DNA from 4 places in the Noviherbaspirillum album genome. Region 1 is predicted to be linked to each of the others. Evidence: predicted binding sites of a transcription regulator. Region 1 holds the regulator's gene; each other region holds the start of a gene.
The links. Region 1 encodes sigma-54, which starts transcription at its own class of promoters, with help from an activator protein. Its sites were predicted from a motif close to TGGCANGNAANCTGCTTT; they were not measured.
Positions count from the first base shown of each region.

Region 1 (3,089 bases):
TTCGCGGGCGAAGATGCGGCGCCTCGAAGGAACCAAGGTCATGGATGAAGTCGAAGGCGAATTCATTTCCTATGACAGCCGCGCGGAGTTTTTTACCGTCAACAATACGCCGAGCGGCGAGACGAAGCCGGGCGGCGGCCGCATTAAGGCGGTAATACAGCCGCGAACCGAAACAAAGGGCAAATAGCATGGCAAGCACATTGGTCGTTCGCGGCTTGCAGAAAAGCTACGGCACCCGCCAGGTGGTGCATGACGTGTCCCTGCAGGTGGAAAGCGGCGAGGTGGTCGGGCTGCTGGGCCCGAACGGCGCCGGCAAGACAACTTCGTTCTACATGATCGTCGGCCTGGTGCCGTCGGACGCGGGCGAGATCGATCTCGACGGCGTGGCGATTTCGCGCATGCCGATTCACCGGCGCGCGACGCTGGGCCTGTCCTATCTGCCGCAGGAAGCATCGGTGTTCCGCAAGCTGACGGTGGAAGACAATATCCGCGCGGTGCTGGAACTGCAGCGGGTGGACAACAAGCCGCTGAGCAAGGAAGCGATCGACAAGCGGCTCAATACGCTGCTGTCGGAACTGCAGATCGAGCGGCTGCGCGAAAACCAGGCGCTGTCGCTGTCGGGCGGCGAGCGGCGGCGCGTGGAAATTGCGCGCGCGCTGGCGACCAATCCGCGCTTCGTTCTGCTGGATGAGCCGTTTGCCGGTGTCGATCCGATCGCCGTCATTGAAATCCAGCGCATCGTGCGCTTCCTGAAAGAGCGTGGCATCGGCGTATTGATCACCGACCACAATGTGCGGGAAACACTTGGCATTTGCGACCGTGCCTATATCATCAATCAAGGCTCGGTACTGGCAAGCGGCCGCCCGGATGACATCATTGCCAATGAGTCCGTGCGGCGCGTGTATTTGGGCGAACACTTCCGGATGTAGGGAAGAATCAGACAGGTATGAAACAGACTCTCCAACTTCGCGTATCGCAACACCTCGCGCTGACACCGCAGTTGCAGCAGTCGATCCGATTGCTGCAACTGTCGACGCTCGAGCTGCATCAGGAGCTGGAACAGATCCTCTCGGACAATCCCATGCTCGAACGCGTGGATGATCCCCTGGATCACTCCGTGCGGCTGCTCGCCGACGGCGCCATCAGCGCCCCCGGGTCAAGCAGCAGCAATGAGGCGCCGCCGGGCGAGGCATCCTCCTCCACGCGCGACGAACCCGAAGGCGCCTATGAAGGCGGCGCCGACAATGGCGAAGGCGGCGAAGGCGGTTCCGCATCGGACAGCGAATGGAGCTTCGACGATGTCGCGCGCACATCGAAGGCGCCGGAAGACGACGACGCACGGCCGCAGCTGGAAGCGCACGAAACCACGCTGCGCGAGCACCTGCTGGAACAGATGCGCGTCACCGTCAGGGAACCGCGCGACCGCGCGCTGGTGGAACTCCTCATCGATGCCTTGAACGACAACGGTTACCTGGAAGAACCGCTGGAAGAGATCCATGCGCGCCTGCCGGAAGAGCTGGAAATCGAACTTGATGAACTCAACGTGGCGCTCAAGCTGCTGCAGAGTTTCGATCCGGCCGGCGTCGGTGCGCGCAATGCGTCCGAATGCCTCGCGATCCAGATCCGCCGCATGCCGAAGGTGCCGCTGGTCACACGGCGCCGCTCGCTCGAGATCGTCGAACAGTATCTGCAGCTATTTGCGCAGCGCGATTTCAACAAGCTGAAGAAGGCGCTGGACTGCGACGAAGAGGACCTGCGCGAGGCACAGCATGTGATCAAGAGCTGCAATCCGCATCCGGGCGCGCTGTATGCGTCCGATGCGTCGGACTTCGTGGTGCCCGACGTGATCGTCAAGAAGACCAAGAACGGCTGGCAGGTAATGCTCAATCATGAAGTGATGCCACGCCTTCGGGTCAATGCGCTATATGCGAACATCCTCAAGCAGAGCAAAGGTGAGGGATCACTCTCCTCGCAACTGCAGGAGGCGAAGTGGCTGATCAAGAACATGCGCCAGCGCTTCGACACCATCCTGCGCGTGGCACAGGCCATCGTCGACCGCCAGCGCAATTTCTTCTCGCATGGCGCGGTCGCCATGCGCCCCCTTGTCTTGCGCGAAATTGCTGATACACTGGGTTTACACGAGAGCACTATCTCTCGGGTAACAACACAAAAATACATGCTCACCCCGCATGGAATGTTTGAGTTGAAGTATTTCTTCGGCAGCCACGTTGCAACGGAAGCCGGGGGCGAAGCCTCCTCCACTGCGATACGGGCCCTGATCAAACAATTGATAGGAGCAGAAGACCCCAAGAATCCTTTTTCAGATAGCAAAATTGCGGACATGTTGGGGGAACAGGGCATGGTGGTCGCACGGCGCACCGTCGCGAAATACCGGGAAGCCTTGAAAATTCCTCCCGTTAATCTGCGCAAATCTCTATAGTTGTCATCGTAGTACCGATGTTGCTGTGTTCCGGCGTGACCGCCGCGGGCACGTTGCGAACCTCCAGCGACGCCAATCATAGGAGCGCTGTATGAATCTCATAATCAGTGGACATCACCTCGATCTGACCCCTGCCATCCGCGAATACGTGGAGACGAAACTGGACAGGATAATCCGGCATTTCGATCATGTCATTGATATTGCAGTCATCCTCGGGGTTGAAAAGCCCTCTGAAAAAGACAAGCGGCAACGCGCCGAAGTCAACCTGCGCCTAAGGGGAAACGTCATTCATGTCGAGAGTTTTGCACAGGACGTCTATGCGGCGATCGATACGCTGATGGACAAGCTGGATCGCCAGGTGCTGAAGTACAAGACCAAGCTGCAGGACCATCAATGCGAAGCCATCAAGCGCATGCCTGCTGAAGCTCAGGCTGCTGAATAAGGAACCGGGGGGTCCCTTGCCGCACACCGGCAAGCCACTCGATCAAGGGCGCTTCGGCGCCCTTTTTGCTGGCACGGCCGCAAGCGGCGGGAGGCTCATGGCGTCAGGAATGGCGTCAACTGTCAGGCCGGCGACTGCGGACAATCGGCATCGCCGATACAATATCCCTGCCCTTCTCCGGGCTCACTGACGCCCGGGAATTCGACC
Region 1 covers NZ_JAWIIV010000019.1:73,783-76,871, forward strand. The annotation lists gene lptA (lipopolysaccharide transport periplasmic protein LptA) at 1-187, shown strand, start outside; gene lptB (LPS export ABC transporter ATP-binding protein) at 189-929, shown strand; gene RY831_RS20440 (RNA polymerase factor sigma-54) at 947-2,440, shown strand; gene hpf (ribosome hibernation-promoting factor, HPF/YfiA family) at 2,532-2,882, shown strand.

Region 2 (3,089 bases), on a different contig from region 1:
GGCGATGATCAGGGAAAGGAGCAGCAGCGGGTGTATGCCTCCATGGCAACATTTGCGGGGCCGGCGGGGTGCGGAAAAGCGCATGAAATCCTAAGCGTGGTGTACGGTCTCTGTAAATGAGAATTATAATCAATGACGTCTTCCATCTTTGCAATATTATGACTATCGCCGCCAGGTCCGAACATCATCTGAACATCGACTCGATCCGGGTCGGCTATTCCGCTGGCCGGACATTCACTGAAATCGTTCACGGCATGTCGTTTTCGCTCGCCCGCGGGGAAATCGGCTGCCTGCTCGGTCCTTCGGGATGCGGCAAGACCACCGTGCTGCGCGCGATCGCCGGATTCGAATCGCTGCTTGGCGGGCGCATCGCCCTAGGCGGCCGGGAGCTGAGCCATGCCGGCTTCACCGAAGCCCCGGAGCGGCGCGGCGTCGGCGTTGTATTCCAGGACTATGCGCTGTTCCCGCACCTGTCGGTCTGGGAAAACATCGCATTCGGCCTGCAGAGGCTGTCGCGCGACGAACGCAGGCAGCGCGTCGACCGCCTGCTGTCGCTGGTCGGCCTAGCCTCGCACGCCCGGCAGTATCCACATGAGTTGTCGGGCGGCCAGCAGCAGAGGGTGGCGCTGGCCAGGGCGCTTGCGCCCCAACCCGACCTGCTGCTGCTGGACGAGCCCTTTTCCAATCTCGACGTCGATCTGCGCGAGCGGCTTGCGCTCGAAGTGCGCGACATCCTGAAGGAGCTCGGCACGACAGCGGTGCTGGTGACGCACGACCAGCACGAAGCGTTTGCCATCGCCGACCAGATCGGCGTCATGCACCAGGGCGTCATCGTCCAATGGGACAATGCCTACAACTTGTATCACCGGCCCGAAAGCCGCTTCGTCGCCGACTTCATTGGCCAGGGCGTGTTCACCCCGGGGACGGTCGACCTGCCCCGCCAGCAGGTGCATATCGAACTCGGCAGCCTGCCGCTTTGGCAGGGCATCAATGCCTGTTCGACAACGGAAAGAACGGAACAGGTGGTCGACGTGCTGCTGCGCGCCGACGATGTCGTGCATGACGACGCCAGCCCGCTGCAGGCGGAAGTCGTGCGCAAGGCGTTTCGCGGCGCCGAGTTCCTCTATACCCTGAAGCTGCCGAGCGGCCAGCAGCTGCTGGCGCTGGTGCCCTCGCATCACGATCACGCGATCGGCGAGAAGATCGGGATCCGCCTCGGCGCCGATCATGTAGTCACCTTCCCTTCCGAATCCGCCTAGCCCTAATTCCTGAGCCGCCCCCCACTTCCAGCTTCCGATGGCCGTCACGCACCAAAGCGTGCCGGCCGCCGGGCGTTTCCTGAGATCGATCAAGGCATTTCCCCGCGCTGCACAGCCAGCTCGCATTTTTCGCACCAATAAGGGTTTCGGCAGCGCCAAAAGAGAGCGCACCCGCATGGCCGGCTTGATTGCGCGCACTTGAATTGGGCGTTAATCCGCTCCAGGAACTTTCTGCCGTGGGGCAAATGCATGGCACGCAAACTGCTAAAGCTTGCTTGCGAGCCATCGCACAACATCGCACACCATCGAACCACCAATAAACTCTTAGGAGCATCAATGTCTCGTCGCACCCTCTTGAAAGCGACCGCTGCCGGCGCCCTCATGCTAACCGCTTCCGCATGGATGCCGCAGGCTCTTGCCGCTGACACCATCAAGGTCGGTATCCTTCACTCGCTGTCGGGCACGATGGCCATCTCCGAGACTTCGCTCAAGGATGTCGCGCTGATGACGATCGATGAAATCAACGCCAAGGGCGGCGTAATGGGCAAGAAGCTCGAAGCCGTGGTGGTCGACCCGGCATCCAATTGGCCGCTGTTCGCGGAAAAAGCACGCCAGCTCATCACCCAGGACAAGGTCGCGGTGGTGTTCGGCTGCTGGACTTCCGTCTCCCGCAAATCGGTGCTGCCGGTATTCAAGGAATTGAACAGCCTCCTGTTCTACCCGGTGCAGTATGAAGGCGAGGAACTCGAGAAGAATGTGTTCTACACCGGCGCGGCACCGAACCAGCAGGCGATTCCCGCGGTCGAGTATCTGATGTCGAAGGATGGCGGCGGCGCCAAGCGCTTCGTCCTGCTCGGCACCGATTATGTGTATCCGCGCACCACCAACAAGATCCTGCGCGCCTTCCTGAAATCGAAGGGCGTCAAGGATTCCGACATCGACGAGGTCTACACGCCGTTCGGCCATTCCGACTACCAGACCATCGTCGCCAACATCAAGAAATTCTCGGCCGGCGGCAAGACAGCGGTGATCTCCACCATCAACGGCGACTCCAACGTGCCCTTCTACAAGGAACTCGGCAACGCCGGCCTGAAGGCAACCGATGTGCCGGTCGTGGCATTCTCGGTGGGCGAAGAGGAACTGCGCGGCGTCGACACCAAGCCGCTGGTCGGCCACCTGGCGGCATGGAACTACTTCCAGTCGGTCAAGAACCCGGCCAACGAAGCCTTCATCAAGCAGTGGAAAGCGTATGCCAAGGAGAAGAAGCTGCCGAACGCCGACACCGTGGTCACCAACGACCCGATGGAAGCCACCTATGTCGGCATCCACATGTGGAAGCAGGCGGTCGAGAAGGCCAAGTCCACCGACACCGACAAGGTGATCGCGGCGATGGGCGGCCAGACCTTCAAGTCGCCGTCGGGCTTCGAACTGGTGATGGACAAGACCAACCACCACCTGCACAAGCCGGTCATGATCGGCGAGATCAAGCCGGATGGCCAGTTCAGCGTGGTCTGGAAGACCAAGGGCCCGCTGCGCGCCCAGCCGTGGAGCCCGTTCATCGCCGGCAACGAGGCCAAGCAGAAGATGTAATCGCCTTAAAGCGCATGCCGGCATCTCATCGATGAGATGCCGGCCATGAAGCACCATGAGCCGGAGAGTGGCTCCCAGTTCCACCCTCCGGCTTTTTTACGCCCGTCGTTTCCGTGCGTCCCAAGACATCGCAAATGAACCCACTCAAAAGAATCCTCGCCATCGGATGGCTGTGCGCAACGGCGCTCACGGCCCATGCGGCGATCGATCCAGCCCTGCTCAAGCCGCTTGCCGGCGACG
Region 2 covers NZ_JAWIIV010000023.1:1,687-4,775, forward strand. The annotation lists gene RY831_RS22115 (ABC transporter permease) at 1-84, opposite strand, end outside; gene RY831_RS22120 (ABC transporter ATP-binding protein) at 159-1,259, shown strand; gene urtA (urea ABC transporter substrate-binding protein) at 1,596-2,849, shown strand; gene urtB (urea ABC transporter permease subunit UrtB) at 2,984-3,089, shown strand, end outside.
Region 2: the regulator sigma-54 is predicted to act here: its motif matches at 1,510-1,527, upstream of urtA (urea ABC transporter substrate-binding protein).

Region 3 (3,089 bases), on a different contig from region 1:
CCGGCGGTGCAGACAAAAGGATCAGGCCGCCAGCGCGAGCTTGCTGGCGCAGGCCTCGCGCAGGTGAAAAGGCAGCCATGCCCATAGCACCCAGTTCGCAAATTCCGGCCCGTTCAGCAGCGCGGCATTGCCGTCGTCACCAAGGTAGCGCTGAACATCTTCGCTGCCCGCATGCTGACAACCGATCTCGCTGAGGATATAGAGGTCACGCATCGCAGCCAGGTTTTCATGAAGAAACAGCACCAGCACGACGGCGGCGGTATCCGGGTCGCGTCGGGCATTGAAGAATGCCTGCGCCCAGATGCGCATGTATTCCGCGAAACTGATTGTGTCGCTGATGCCGAAACGCGCCTCCAGATAAGCGGAAGCGGCCGGGCTATAGGTAATGCGTGGACCGAAACTGCGGCTGTCGTGCCAGAATTCGTTTTTTCCGATGCGGTAAATGAAGGCTTCCGGACAGCGGCTGGAAGACAGGCCGCCCAACTCGCCATTGCCGAAGATGGCCTCGAGTTCCGCCATGCGGTGGCGAACCGTCAACTGATGGTTGGAACGAAAATCTGGAAATGGGAGCATGCTGGCCTCGAAGTATTCAATATGCCTGGGTGGCAGATCGGCAAAGCGAGGCCGAGTAACGATTGTCGGACGCGGGAACAGGCGACCTTGAAGGGAGCGTTTTGCCGGCGCGCGGAAGCGGGATGAGGCTCCTCTTGCGTGGGAATCCGGCAAAACGATCGGAAGACCAGCGAACAATACCGCAAAATCTTGCCCAATTGCAACCAGTCTTTTCTTTTGTTTCCTATAAATACGGGAAGTTGTCTATTCGTTCATTCGTTCATTCGTTCCGTCCGCTCATCAGCTTATTTCGCCCGGCCGTGTTCCAGAAAACTCGGGCGAAAGGCATTCAGGGTCTCTTCCGCCTTGAGCAATTCATTGGCCACCTCATTGATCTTGCGGCGATGGGAACGCGCATGATCGCGCAACACTTCGAATGCGGTATCCCGGTCGGTTTGAAACCGCGCCATCAGCAGGCCGACGGCCATGCTGGTTTCCCGGCCCGCCGCCAGGGCGGCGGTAAGATTGATTTCGCTGCGCTTGAGGCGCCGGATGTCATCGGCGCGCGCCAGCGCCGCTTCCACCGCCGGCACGATCTGCGCGGCCTCGACCGGTTTGACCAGATAACCGACGGCACCGTAGGTGGTGGCTTCCCTGACAACATCCATCTCGCCATGCGCCGACAGGAACATGGCCGGGATGGCGCCTTCCTGCTGCAGCCGCTGCGCCAGTTCGATGCCGGACATGCCCGGCATCGTCACGTCCAGCAGCGCCAGGTCCGGCGGATTCTCCAGCGCGAGCGGCAGCGCCTCTTCGGCCGAGCTGGCTTGTACCGTGTGATAGCCGGCATGCCGCAGAATCGAGGATACGAAGGACAGGATCAGCGGATCGTCATCGACAACGAGCAAACGTCGGCTGGCAGGATTTTTCATAGTCATTGCAGGCACTCCGAATAGGCATGTCCAGCCCTATTTTAACCAGTTCCCGTGCCCGCCCGCCCGCTTGCGGCAGAGTTTGCTGGCATTCCTGTCGATATTGACCATGCAAGCGGCCATCGGACGGCGGCACGCAAATGACATAAATACGACAGGCGTCTACACTTGGGCCGATTCGGGATAGAATACCCCCAAGGTCGTATGAACAATTATCAAGGAACCCGTCGATTTATCCCGTTCAAGCCCTTGCTTGCGGAGTGACGAACGCTTCCCGCATTTTTGCCACCGCTCACAGGAATCAGGACCATCCGCTTCATGCTGAACCATTTTCGCGCACATGTCCGGCCGAACCTGATCCGTGTCCTCGCCACCGGTGATTTCGGAGCTTGACGATGCAAGCCCTGCTCAAGCACCTGGTGGACATCACCTGCCAACGCGACCACACGCTGCTCGATACGTCGATCGTTTCCGCGTTGCGCGAGCTGGTCGGCGCGTCCCAGGTCCGGGTTCATGAATTGTTCCGCTATCGCGACGAATTGTTCGTCCGCCCGCGCGCATGGGTCAGGGACGACCAGGTGGTTTCGCAGGAGGAAGGCCCGGACAATCACGGTGAACCGATTACGAACTATCCGTCCCTGGTCGAATGCATCAAGCAGCGCAAGAACCACACGGAAGAATCCGGCCCGGGCGGCGAACACGTGCTGTGGCTGCCGGTCTGGCTGAACGACAAGGTCAACACCTGCCTTGAGGTCATCAACCCGGTGCCGTATAGCGGCGATACGCTGCGCATGATCGAAGGCATCCTGTGCGTCTACCGCAATTATCAGAACATCCTCGATTACAGCGAGCGCGACTCGCTGACCGGCCTGCTCAACCGCAAGACCTTCGACGAGAAATTTTCCAGGCTGCTGGCGGCCAACGTGCCCGAAGCCACGCCGCAGGACCAGGAAGAGCGCCGCCTGCAGTGCTCGCCCGAGATCGGCCAGTGGCTGGCCGTGGTCGACATCGATCACTTCAAGCGCGTCAACGATCAGTTCGGCCACCTCTACGGCGATGAAGTGCTGATCCTGGTTGCCAACCTGCTGCGCCAGTCGTTCCGCTCGCAAGACCGGGTGTTCCGCTTCGGCGGCGAGGAATTCGTGGTGCTGCTGCGTTCCACCACGCTGGATGACGCCCGCAAGATTTTCGACCGCTTCCGGGCAAACGTGGAACAGCATGAATTCCCCCAGGTCGGGCGCGTCACCGTCAGCGTAGGCTTCGCCAGCATCTCCACCGAATCCCCGGTAATGATCCTCGGCCACGCCGACCAGGCGCTCTACTATGCCAAGGCCAACGGCCGCAATCGCGTCTGCTTCTATGATGAACTCGTCAGCAGCGGCGAGCTGCATTCGGAAGTGTCGAACGTGACGGTCGAGTTCTTCTGATTCCTGCCGCTTCCAGTGGCAGGATCAAGTCCAGTCAGGTCCTTGCAGACTGAATGAAGAATTCATTCGGTGAACAGGCGTTCATGCACCCAGCCATTATTGGTGAGCACCAGGGTATGGATTGCCTTGATCGGCTTGTTCGCCGAATCGGCCGCCTCCTTCAGCGCAGGTATCCCCG
Region 3 covers NZ_JAWIIV010000047.1:24,702-27,790, forward strand. The annotation lists gene RY831_RS29315 (hypothetical protein) at 22-573, opposite strand; gene RY831_RS29320 (ANTAR domain-containing response regulator) at 858-1,490, opposite strand; gene RY831_RS29325 (GGDEF domain-containing protein) at 1,880-2,911, shown strand; gene RY831_RS29330 (SEN1982 family lipoprotein) at 2,974-3,089, opposite strand, start outside.
Region 3: the regulator sigma-54 is predicted to act here: its motif matches at 1,527-1,544, upstream of RY831_RS29320 (ANTAR domain-containing response regulator).

Region 4 (3,089 bases), on a different contig from region 1:
GTTCGGCGACTTCCTCCGCTTCATCCGCATAGGCGCTCGACTTCGCACCGTGGAACTTCACATCCAGGATGCGCGCGGTGTTGTCGGCCCGCTCAAGGAAGGTGCCGAGGCGGATGAAGTAAAACGCCTCATCCTTGAGCATGGTGCCGATGGTGACGCCGCGCGACAAGTGGGAACGGTACTTGACCCATTCGAAGAACTGGCTGGGATCGCGTTCGAGCAGACCGCTGCGCAGCTTGTTCTGCAGCTCCAGGTAAGTCGCGTTCTGGGTTTCCCACACCTCGGTGGTCAGCGTGCCGCGCACGGCGCGCGCGTTTTCCCTGGCCTGGGTCAGGCAGGATACGATCGACGAGGGATTGTCCGGGTCGCGCACCATGAAATTGAGCACATCCCGGGCGGTGAGCAGGCCGTACTTGTCGTCGAAGGCCTGCAGCAATTCGGAAATGCCCAGCATCGCCCGCCAGCCCTGTTCGGCGGCATGGGCGGATTGCGGCATGAGGGCGGTCTGCACGTTGACGTCCAGCATGCGGGCGGTATTTTCGGCGCGCTCGGTGTAGCGGGCCATCCAGAACAAATGATCGGCGGTACGGCTCAGCATCTTATTTCTCCAAAACCCAGGTGTCCTTGGTGCCGCCGCCCTGCGACGAATTCACCACCAGCGAGCCCTCCTTGAGCGCCACGCGCGTCAGGCCGCCCTTGACCATCGATATGGTCTTGCCCGACAGGACGAAGGGCCGCAGGTCGATATGGCGGGGCGCCACGCCAGATTCCACATAGGTGGGGCAGGCCGACAGGGCCAGCGTGGGCTGGGCGATGTAGCCGTCCGGTTTGGCAATCACGCGCTCGCGGAAGGCCTCGATCTCGGCCTTCGTGGAAGCTGGCCCGACCAGCATGCCGTAACCGCCGGCACCATGCACTTCCTTGACCACCAGTTTGGATAAATTGGCCAGGGTGTATTCCAGTTCGTCCTTCTTGCGGCATTGGAAGGTCGGCACGTTGTTCAGGATGGGTTCTTCCGATAGGTAGAACCGGATCATATCCGGCACGAAGGGATAGATGGACTTGTCGTCGGCCACGCCGGTGCCGATGGCGTTGGCGAGCGTTACCCGGCCGGCGCGGTAAACCGACAGCAGCCCGGGCACGCCCAGCGAGGAATCGGGGCGGAACGCCAGCGGATCGAGGAAGTCGTCGTCGATGCGGCGGTAGATCACGTCGACCCGTTTCGGTCCGCGCGTGGTGCGCATGAATACCGCGTTGTCGTCGACGAACATGTCTTTGCCCTCGACCAGTTCCACGCCCATTTGCTGGGCCAGGAAAGCATGTTCGAAGTAGGCCGAGTTGTACATGCCCGGCGTCATGACCACCACGGTGGGATCGGTAACGCCCATCGGCGCCACCGAGCGCAGGTTGTCGAGCAGCATGTCGGGATAATGGGCGACCGGCGCGACCTTGTAGCGGGAGAACAGCTCCGGGAACAGGCGCATCATCATCTTGCGGTCTTCCAGCATGTACGACACGCCGGACGGCACGCGCAGATTGTCTTCCAGCACGTAGAACTCGCCTTCGCCGGCGCGCACGATGTCGATGCCGGCGATATGCGCATAGATGTCGGAAACGACGGAAATGCCCTGCATCTCGGGACGGTACTGCGCATTCCTGAACAGCTGCTCGGCCGGAATGACGCCCGCCTTGACGATGTTCTGCTCATGGTAGATGTCATGGATGAACATGTTCAGCGCCTTTACGCGCTGCACCAGGCCGGTTTCCAGCGTGGTCCATTCGGCTGCGGGAATGATGCGGGGAATGATGTCGAAGGGAATCAGGCGCTCGGTCCCGGCATCGTTTCCATAGACGGCGAAGGTAATGCCCACGCGGCGAAAGATCAGGTCCGCTTCGCCTCGCTTTCGGGCCACCGTGTCGGGGGTTTGCTCACCCAGCCACGCCTGCAGTTCGCGATAGTGCTCCCGCACCTGTGCCGATCCGTCCGAGTACATCTCGTTGAAAAAATTGGGCATGGCCTGTTCTGCTTGCAAGTTCGAATTGAGGGTAAACAGCTGCAGCTTAGCGCAAGCCAGCCGCCTGCTCGCTGCGCTTCGTCATGAGTGATGCCAGAAGCGTGCCAGCAGGCATGCCGGCATGGGCAATCCGCGCTAGGGCGTCCGGATGTGGTCGACCAGCGCGCTGGTACGCTGGTCCGGCGCGCGCGTGAGCAGGCTGACCAGGGCGATGGCCGCGAACCCGGCCGGCACGCCGAAGACGCCGGCGGAGATCGGGGCGATACCGAACCACTGGTTGAGCGAGGAGCCGCCGAGCGCGGGATAGGTGCGCACCATGTAATAAACGCAGATGGTGAACCCGGTCAGCATGCCGGCGATTGCACCTTGCTGGTTCGCACGTTTCCAGAAAACGCCCAATACCAGGGCAGGGAACAGGGCCGAGGAAGCCAGCGAGAAGGCCGCCCCCACCATGGACAGGATGTCGCCCGGCTTGAGCGAGGCGGCATAGGCCGCGACCAGCGCCACCACCAGCAGCAGCAGCTTGGAAATCGTCACACGCTTCTGGCTGGACGCCTTCGGATCGACGGTCTTGTAGTAGATGTCGTGCGAGAGGGCATTGGAGATGGTCAGCAGCAGGCCGTCGGCGGTGGACAGCGCGGCGGCCAGGCCGCCGGCGGCGATCAGGCCGGAAATCACGTAGGGCAGGCCGGCGATTTCCGGCGTGGCCAGCACGACGATATCGCCGTCCATCACGATTTCCGCCAGCTGCACGATGCCGTCGCGGTTCATGTCGGTGATCGTGACCAGCGGGTTGATCTTGTCGATGCTTGCCCAGTAGGATACCCAGGACGGAAGCTTCAAGAAGGATGTACCCACCAGCGAGGTGTAGATGTCGTACTTGACCAGCACCGCCAATGCCGGCACGGTGATGTACAGCAGCATGATGAAGAATAGCGACCAGAACACCGACCGGCGCGCCGCCTTCACCGTCGGGGTCGTGTAGAACCGCACCAGGATATGGGGCAGCGCCGCCGTGCCCATCATCAGGCACAGCACCAGCGCCAGGAAATTGTTGCGCTTGTTGTCCGATGC
Region 4 covers NZ_JAWIIV010000010.1:179,867-182,955, forward strand. The annotation lists gene RY831_RS14235 (alpha-E domain-containing protein) at 1-598, opposite strand, end outside; gene RY831_RS14240 (circularly permuted type 2 ATP-grasp protein) at 600-2,015, opposite strand; gene RY831_RS14245 (sodium:solute symporter family protein) at 2,151-3,089, opposite strand, start outside.
Region 4: the regulator sigma-54 is predicted to act here: its motif matches at 2,105-2,122, upstream of RY831_RS14240 (circularly permuted type 2 ATP-grasp protein).